Regions from separate parts of the Arthrobacter sp. 10L430 genome, predicted to be linked through region 2. Evidence: riboswitches for the same ligand, from Rfam matches in the RefSeq annotation. Region 2 holds a riboswitch; the other holds the start of a gene.

Evidence for each region. Region 2 has a riboswitch for cyclic di-AMP ahead of AC1DDG_RS19035 (C40 family peptidase). Riboswitches for the same ligand answer to the same signal wherever they lie in the genome.
Region 1: linked by a shared signal. The riboswitch ahead of AC1DDG_RS04955 (aggregation-promoting factor C-terminal-like domain-containing protein) and the one ahead of AC1DDG_RS19035 (C40 family peptidase) in region 2 are both predicted to bind cyclic di-AMP.

What each region holds. Positions count from the first base shown of each region.
Region 1 covers NZ_JBFTJD010000003.1:175,109-179,614, reverse strand. The annotation lists gene AC1DDG_RS04960 (HAMP domain-containing sensor histidine kinase) at 1-1,015, shown strand, start outside; cyclic di-AMP (ydaO/yuaA leader) riboswitch at 1,110-1,273, shown strand; gene AC1DDG_RS04955 (aggregation-promoting factor C-terminal-like domain-containing protein) at 1,279-2,097, shown strand; gene AC1DDG_RS04950 (bifunctional glycosyltransferase family 2/GtrA family protein) at 2,323-3,729, shown strand; gene AC1DDG_RS04945 (glycosyltransferase family 39 protein) at 3,726-4,506, shown strand, end outside.
Region 2 covers NZ_JBFTJD010000029.1:45,451-49,956, forward strand. The annotation lists gene AC1DDG_RS19025 (iron-dependent transcriptional repressor DtxR) at 1-129, shown strand, start outside; cyclic di-AMP (ydaO/yuaA leader) riboswitch at 263-507, shown strand; gene AC1DDG_RS19030 (M23 family metallopeptidase) at 512-1,333, shown strand; cyclic di-AMP (ydaO/yuaA leader) riboswitch at 1,483-1,641, shown strand; gene AC1DDG_RS19035 (C40 family peptidase) at 1,802-2,392, shown strand; gene AC1DDG_RS19040 (NlpC/P60 family protein) at 2,493-3,269, shown strand; gene AC1DDG_RS19045 (HNH endonuclease) at 3,492-3,992, shown strand; gene mobA (molybdenum cofactor guanylyltransferase) at 4,017-4,506, shown strand, end outside.

The DNA.
Region 1 (4,506 bases), on a different contig from region 2:
TGTGACCATCACCTTGGTGTCGCTGGGTGGCCTCGTCCTCATCGGCCTCGCCGGAACCGTGCTCATCCGCCGCACCATGAAGCCGCTCGAACAGCTCTCGGAGGTGGCCACGCAGGTTTCCCGCCTGCCCCTCGACGCCGGTGAGGTGGCACTCGCCGTCCGCGTCCCGCCGTCGAACGCCCACCCCGGAACGGAAGTGGGCAGCGTAGGCCATGCCCTCAACCTCATGCTGGACAACGTGTCCAATGCCCTCGAGGCGCGGCAGGAGAGCGAAATGAAGGTCCGCCAGTTCGTGGCCGACGCGTCGCACGAGCTCCGCACGCCGCTCACGGCCATCCGCGGCTACACCGAGCTGATGCGCATGACCGAGAAGTTCACGCCCGACGGCCAGCGCTCCCTCGCCCGCGTCCAGAGCCAGTCCGTGCGGATGACCACGCTGGTGGAGGACCTCCTGCTGCTCGCGCGGCTTGACGAGGGGCAACCGCTAAAGCTCAGCGACGTGGACCTCACGCAGCTGGTGATCGAGACAGTTAGCGATGAAAAGGTCATGGCGCCCGACCGCAACTGGCACCTCGAACTTCCCGAAGAGCCGGTAGTGGTGCGCGGCGACGCCTCACAGCTTCACCAGGTGCTGGTCAACCTGCTCTCCAACGCGCGCAAGCACACCGGGCCGGGCACCACGGTGGTCACCGGAGTCATGAGGTCCGCCGACGGCAGTGCAGTGATCACCGTGACGGACGACGGCGCGGGCATCCCCGCGGAGTTCGTGGACCGGGTCTTCGCGCGTTTTGCCCGCGCAGACGCGGCCCGGGCGACCCCCGTGCCGGCGGCGCCGGGCGCCCAGACGGCGGCCCCGTCCGGGCAGGCTTCCGCCGAAGGAACCAGCGGGCTGGGGCTTTCCATTGTGCAGTCGATCGTGGAAGCCCACGGCGGCACGGTGGAGGTCTCCTCACGGCCCGGCCGCACCGAATTCGCGGTCCGACTGCCTGCACAAGGCGACGCGCCGTCGTCGTGATCTCTGTTACCTAAATGTGACTTAAGCGTGAGCCTCCTGTACGGTCGATAGAGTGCGGCCACCACCAGGGCCGCATATCCGGATGGACGCCCAGCTCTGCCGCTTCCCGGATTCCGCTTGACCAGGCAGAGGCGGGGGAACCAGAGTCCCGGGCAATCCGCATCAAGCCCTTGGGGTGAAGCCGACACGTGAATCGCCGTGCGGCCGGATGACCTCATCCGAACCCGACAGCTAACTCCGCAGGTGTTGAGAGGCAATCCACCATGTCTGAATTCAAGGTACAAACGCGCCCTGATCGCGCTTCCACGCAGTCCCGGCAGAAGCTTTCACGCCACCGCGCCGAACCTGTCCGGCCCATGTCGGCCTGGGGCCGGCTCACTGCTGACATCCCGTCATTCGGCCGCCGCGCGGCCGTGGTGACCACGGCGTGTGCCGTGCTCATCGGTGTCGGTGCGGCCAGCCAGGCCGCCGAGCAGGCTGCCCCGGTAGCCAGCCCCGCAGCGGCCTCCGCCACGGCCGACGCGGCGTCAACGCTCAACTTCGACAAGACGCTGATCTCCGCCCTGCCGGCGCCGACATCAGCCGCTTTGGCCCCGCAGTCCGCCGCCAAGCCGGCCGCCGCCGCGAAGGCTCCCGCTGCCAAGGCCGCCCCGAAGGCAACGGCAGCCAAGCCCGCCGCTGCTCCGGCGAAGGCTGCTGCCGTGCCGGCTGCCAAGGTGGCCCCGGTCCGGGCTGCCGCTCCGGTGGCTAAGCCCGCTGCTCCTGCCGCGGTGGATGACCCCGCCGGCGCTCAGGCTTATGCAGCCAGCAAGCTGTCCTCCTTCGGCTGGGCCGCGGACCAGATGCAGTGCCTGCAGAGGCTCTGGACCAAGGAGTCCGAATGGCGCACCACCGCCACCAACGCGAGCAGCGGCGCCTACGGCGTGGTGCAGTCCCTGCCTGCCGAGAAAATGGCGAGCGCCGGACCGGACTACCGCACCAACTACCGCACGCAGATCAACTGGGGCCTGGACTACGTCAAGGAACGCTACGGCTCCCCCTGCAGCGCCCTGAACTTCCACCTCGCCAACAACTGGTACTAAGCCGCCAGTCGGTGGGAAGCGGAGCGCGCGTTTCTGCACCCCTTTGAGTTTTTCGACGGCCCCCGGATCCACGTGATCCGGGGGCCGTCGGCGTCTCTGCACGTGGGCGCGGCCGGGAAGCGGTGCAGAAATGCGGCGGCCGCCCTTCCAAGGGGCCAAAACTTCCACAGCCCCCGCACAGCTTCGCCCTAAAACCCTCATATGAGGCCCCGCCACTGTTGAAGCATGACCCTCACAGACCAGGCCTCAGGAACCCAGCCGCACCCTCCACTGCACCCCCAGCCGCCCGCGCGGGTCCACTCCGCGCCGTCTGACGGGCACAGCCCGGCCGTTGCCCGTGCACGGCATCTGCGGCGCTCACCCATCGACACCGCCGCCGCGGTTCCCGTGCTGGACGTGACCATCCCCGTCTACAACGAGGAACGCGACCTGGAGGAGTGCCTGCGCCGGCTGCATGCGCATCTCCGGGGCAGCTTCCCGCACCCGTTCCGCATCACCGTGGCGGACAACGCGAGCACGGACGACACCCTCAAGACCGCCGAGCGGGTGGCCAGGGAGCTGCGAGAAGTGTCAGTGGTGCACCTCGAGGAGAAGGGCCGCGGCAACGCCCTCCGCAAAGTGTGGCTGGCCTCGCCGTCACCCGTCCTGGCGTATATGGATGTGGACCTCTCTACCGACCTCGCGGCTCTGGGTCCCCTCCTGGCACCGCTGATTTCCGGGCACTCAGACCTCGCCATCGGCACGCGGCTGACACGCAATTCCAGGGTGGTCCGCGGGCCCAAGCGCGAGTTCATCTCCCGCAGCTACAACTTCCTGCTCCAGTCCGTGATGGGGGCGCACTTCAGCGATGCGCAGTGCGGTTTCAAAGCGATCCGGGCGGACATCGCCCAACAGATCCTGCCGCACACCGTGGACAACGCCTGGTTCTTCGACACCGAGCTCCTGGTCCTGGCCGAAAAGTGCGGGCTCCGCGTCCACGAAGTTCCGGTGGACTGGACGGACGATCCGCATTCCAGTGTGGACATCGTCCAGACCGCCCTCGCGGATGTCCGCGGCATGGCCCGGCTCAGCAGGGATATGGTGTCCGGGCGCATTCCCGTCGCCGAGCTTCGCGGTGCGCTGGCCCGCGGCCCCCTTCCCGCGGCCTCCCGCAGCCAGGAACAGAGCCCCAGCGGCAGCCTGTTCGGCCAGCTGGTCCGCTTCGGTACCATCGGCGCAGCGTCCACCCTGGCCTACCTGCTGCTCTTCTTCCTGTGCCGCAATTTCATGGATCCGCAGCTCGCCAATTTCCTGGCCCTGCTCACCACGGCCGTGGCCAACACCGCGGCCAACCGGCGCTTCACCTTCGGCATCGCCGGCGGCAGCGACGTTGCGCGCCATCACTTTGAGGGTCTTCTGGTCTTCGGGATCGGTTGGGCCCTCACCTCCGGGGCGCTCGTCCTCGTCCATGGAAGCACGACGCCGGACCGCTGGCTTGAGCTGGTCACCGTCACCGCGGCCAACCTCGCCGCCACGGCGGTGAAGTTCCTGCTGTTCAGGCTATGGGTGTTCCGACGGCGGCAGTCGCCGCCGGTGCACCAGGCTTCCGCCGCCACAGACTCCAAGACCGCTGAAGAAGAGGCAAGCAAATGACCACCACAGTGAGCCGTGCAGAGCACCGCACGGAGGCCGAATCCGGCGCAGAACAGGAACGGGGCGTCTCCGGGCAGACGCCGGTGTCGCGTTCACGCCTTCATTCCCTGCTGACGGGAAACCAGTCCCGCTGGGTCCGACCGTCAGCCGCGCTGCTGCTGGCCTTCTCGGCGGTCCTGTATCTCTGGAACCTCGAAGCCACCGGATACGCCAACTCGTTCTATGCCGCGGCCATCCAGGCCGGCACCAAGGACTGGACCGCCTTAGTGTTCGGCTCCCTCGATGCCGGGAACGCGATCACCGTGGACAAGCCGCCGGCGGCACTCTGGATTCCTGCCCTGGCCGGGCGGATCTTCGGCTTCTCGCCGCTTAGCATGCTGGTGCCGCAGGCACTCATGGGTGTGGCCGCCGTCGGGCTTCTCTACCTGACCGTGAAACGTGTGTCCGGTCCGGCCGCCGGGCTGCTGGCCGGCGGTGCACTGGCCCTGACCCCCGTGGCCGCGCTGATGTTCAGGTTCAACAACCCGGACGCCCTGCTAACGCTGTGCCTGGTGCTGGCAGCATATTTCACCACCCGCGCCATCGAAAAGGCCGGCTGGAAGTGGCTGGCCGTGGCCGGTGCCGTGATCGGACTCGCGTTCCTGACCAAGATGCTGCAGGGCTTCCTGATTGTGCCCTGCCTCGCGCTGGCTTACGTCTGGGCCGCGCCCACCACCCTGGGCCGGCGGGTGCTGCATCTGCTGGCGGCTGCCGGCGGTATCGTCCTCGTCGCGGGCA
Region 2 (4,506 bases):
ATCCGCCCCGGTGCCGCGGTTTCCCTCGAACGCGTGGGGGAGTACATCTCGGTCCGTGTGCCGGGGATCGAAGGCGCCCTCGAACTGCCACCGGAAGTGGCCGCCCACGTGTTTGTCCGCGTCAGCTGACGTGCTGGCCCGTGATTTGTCTGACATCAGGTGGCAGGATGCCCTACGACTTTTGCACAGCTTAGATAACGGAATTATTACTGCCCACTTTAATCACTTATAGTTAAACAGCAGCGCCGATACTAAAGCGTTACCTGATCTGGAGCCGAACTCTGCCAGCGGATCAGTCGCACGAGTCACCTTCTGGCAGAGGCGGGGGAACCACAACCGGCCGTTGAAAAACGGCCTTGGGGTGAAGTCCGCAGCAGCAAGCCACTTTCCGCAGATGGAATCTCCCGGGATACCCCTGTGCCGAAACGCTTGTCACGGCGGACCGGGTCGATGATCTCTCTGACCCGAATCCGACAGCTAACTTCGCAGGCTATCCAGAGAGGAACACTTCTTGACCATGCAGAATGCCCGGGGCCGCCGCCGCGCGGCCGGCCCCGCTGCGGAGCCGCGCGCCGCCGAAGTCTTCGCAGGGGAGCGTCCGCGGGATGCGCAGCGCGAAGCACGGAGGCACCGCAGTCCGTTCCGCCAGGTCACCGACTTCGCAGCCGCAAGCGGAGTGGGCCAGAAGGCGGGAGTCGCACTGGCTGCCACAGGCCTCCTGCTGACAGTCACGGTTCCTGCAACCAGTCCGGTCATGGCCACCGCTGACCAGGGCGGCGCCGCGGCGCTGTCCTCCCGTGTCCAGCCGCAGGTGTCCGCTGAGGCGGCCGCAAAGATCGACTTCAGCCGAACGTCCGTCTCCACCCAGGGTGACCCGGACAGCAAGCTCAAGCAGCTCCTCAGTGCACAGTCGGCCGGCAGCATCACCCGCGCCGCCTCGGCGGGCAGCCTTGGTGCGCCCCTGACCACCATGGTCAAATCGTCTCCGTTCGGATACCGCGTCAGCCCGATCACCGGGGGCTCCGGGGAATTTCACCGGGGCCAGGACTTTGCCGCCGAGTGCGGAACCCAGGTGTTCGCCGCGGCCAGCGGCACGGTCACCTTCGCCGGTTGGCACCCCTACGGGGGCGGCAACAGGGTTGTGATCAACCACGGCAACGGCCTCGAGACCACGTATAACCACCTGTCCTCTTCGAGTGTCCGCGTCGGCCAGAAGGTCAACCGCGGTGACGTAATCGCTCTCAGCGGGACCACCGGCGCCTCGACGGGCTGCCACCTCCACTTCGAGGTGATGGTCAACGGAGAAGTCGTTGACCCCCTGGGCTGGCTTTAAGCAAAACCGATGGAGAACTCTCGCATTCTTGTGACATGCCGTGACCTGAATGTGACATTCGCTCCGAACTGCTGTACCGTCTAAACCGCGTCAACTTTTCCGAAGTTGACGCCTTTGAGTGGATTGCCTAACTCTGCCACCGCTCAAGGTCCGTTCGCATGACATCGTCTGGCAGGGGCGGGGGAACCAATTTTGGTCTTCGCAAGAAGGCCTTGGGGTTAAGTCGCAAAGCTTCCCAGGAAGCGGCGCGGCCGGGTGACTCCCATCCGAATCCGACAGCTCACCTCGTAGGCATTGGGAGAGGCTACCTTCGTGTCTTCACGCCACAATTCTGCGCGCCACCGTGCGCAAACGGTTCGTACGAACCCGTTGGACTCAGTGTCCAAGGCAGTAAGCGCCAATGCCGGCACAGTAGGTCGCCAGGCAGCTGTTATCGCAGCTGCTTCAGGGCTCATCCTGAGCATTGGCATGCCGGCTAACGCAGCCGACACCAACATCGGTGTTTCCGCCTCCACGGAGTCCGGATCCCAGGCCACGCAGCTTGCTGTGACCGCCGCACCAACCGCAACTGTCTCCTTCGAGCGTCCTGCCGTCACCACCGAGGCAGCGCCGGTCATCGAGACTCTGGCCGCGCAGTCCAGCGACGACGCGGCCAATGGTGCAACCGATACTGCCAAAACCGTTACTGCCAAGGCGAGCAAGCTGGTGGATGCCGCAGGCTCCGCCGCCGCAACGTCAGGGCTGGCGGCCATTGCCTACACCGGTATCGGCCACCCGTACGTCTGGGGTGGCACCACTCCTAACGGCTGGGACTGCTCCGGCTTCACCCAGTGGGTTTACGCGCAGGCAGGCATCAGCATTCCCCGCGTCAACGCCTGGACTGCAATGAAGCCCACCTCGACACCCGCTCCGGGCGACCTGGTCATGCAGAACGGCGGCGCCCACGTGGGCATCTACGTTGGCAACGGCATGATGATCAGCGCCCTGAACCCTTCGGATGGAACGATCCTGCACGCTGCGTCCGCCACGGGCACGTCCTCCTTCTTCACCCTTCGCTAAAAATCCCGTTCGGGACGCGCCGGCTTACCCCCAAGATGCCGGCGCGTCGCTAAGCCACGTCCTGCTACCGCGGTCCGTGGAACACGAAAGAGAGAAACTTATGACTACACGTGCGACCATTGCACGCCACCGCGCCGAGGTCACCAAGACCCACTCGCTGGCTGTCATCGCCAAGGCTGTCGGCGACAACGCCGGTGGCATGGGCCGCCAGGCCGCAGTTATCGCTGCCGCGTCCGGCCTGGTCCTGACCAGCGGTATCGCTGCAAACGCTGCCGAGACCAACGTTCAGCGTGAATCGGTTCCTGTTTCCGCCCTGGAAGTGCAGTCTGTTGCTCCGGCAACCATTTCCGCTGCGTCCAGCATCGCCATCTCCTACGAGAAGCCGGCTGTTTCCACCACGGCCGCTCCCGTCGTCGAGGCACCCAAGCCCGTCGTTCAGGTGCAGGAAGCTGCTCCCGCCGTCGAGGCTGCTCCGGCAGTAAAGACCGCCGCTGCCGTTGAGGCTGCTCCGGCTGCTCCTGCCGCCGCCAAGACCGCTTCCGGAAGCGGCATGGGCGCCTCGATCGCCGCTGCTGCTTACGCGCAGCTGGGTGTTTCACAGGACTGCACCGCGCTGGCCACCAACTCCCTGGCCGCCGTGGGCATCAACTACCACGGCTGGCCGGCAGGCTACCTGTCCCTCGGCCGCACCGTCAGCGCTGCTGAAGCCCAGCCGGGCGACCTTGCCTACTACGAAAACGGCGGCATGGGCATGGCCCACATCGCTGTCTACGTCGGCAACGGCCAGGCTGTCCACGGCGGCTGGAACGGCGGAACCACCGCACTGTTCAGCGTAAACGTCGGCTCCGGCCCGGTCTTCATCCGCGTCGGCGGCTAAGACTACCAAGGCTTAGAAAAGGACCCCTGCCACTGCGGCAGGGGTCCTTTTGCATGCCCGTAGGCCCGGTTGCCATGCCGACACGGCGTCGGAGTGCATTCCGTCGATTCGCCGATCTGCCCCTTGAGTGTTTACTCTTGTGGTGTCGATCCATAGCCCGGACATGCAGAGGGCAGCCGGCCCTCGCGCCTCTGCCGGGTGCGGCCGTGAAGAGGTATGTGCATGCGCACTCTCGTTCTGAATGCTGGATATGAACCGCTGGCGGTTGTGACCTTCCGCCGGGCGCTGGTCCTTGTGCTCACCGGAAAAGCTAGCGTGGTGGCCGAAGGCGACGATCCTGTCGTCGGGCCGCAGGACATCATGGGCCGCCCGTCCGTGATCCTCCTTAACCGCTACATCCGGCCGCGCTACAACATGATCACCGCCGTCAGCCGGCGTGGCGTCCTTCGCAGGGACGGGCACCGGTGTGCCTACTGCGGCAAGGCAGCCCACACCATTGACCATGTCCAGCCAAAATCGCGGGGCGGTGCCGATTCATGGGAGAACCTCGTGGCGGCCTGCCTCCGCTGTAATAACGTCAAGGGAGACCACACGCCTGCTGAAATGGGCTGGAAGCTGCGGTTCGCCCCGGCGCCGCCCGTAGGCACCATCTGGCAGATCAAGGAACTGGAGAAGCCCACGCCGGCGTGGGATCCGTTCCTGCTTCCGGAGACCGCCGCGTAACCTGCCCGGCACTACGCTGGGGATGTGGAATTCGACGCAATAATCCTTGCCGGCGGCCGCTCCTCGCGGCTGGGCGGCTCGCCCAAGTCCGAGCTGACATACGACGGCGAGAGCCTCCTTAGCCGGTCCATCGCGGCTGCCCGTGGTGCCCGCCGGATTGTGGTGGTGGGCCCGGACACGAACCTTCCGCCCGGCGTGCTGAACTGCCGCGAGGATCCTCCCTTCGCCGGGCCTGCTGCGGCGATCGCCGCAGGCCTGGACCGGCTGCAGCGGCCGGACCCGGCACCGGACGCTGGAACAGCTGAAAGACGGGAAGGCACGGAGACGCAGGCCGCCACACTGACCCTGGTTCTCGCGTGTGACATGCCGCGCGCGCCGGATGCCGTCCATGCTCTTCTGGACGCTCTCCGGGCTGCGGCCCCCGGAGATGCCGCGCGTGCCTCCCAGGGCAAAGATGGCGTCATGGCCGCATCCGGAGACGGACGCCGCCAGCCGCTGGCCGGCTTTTACAGCA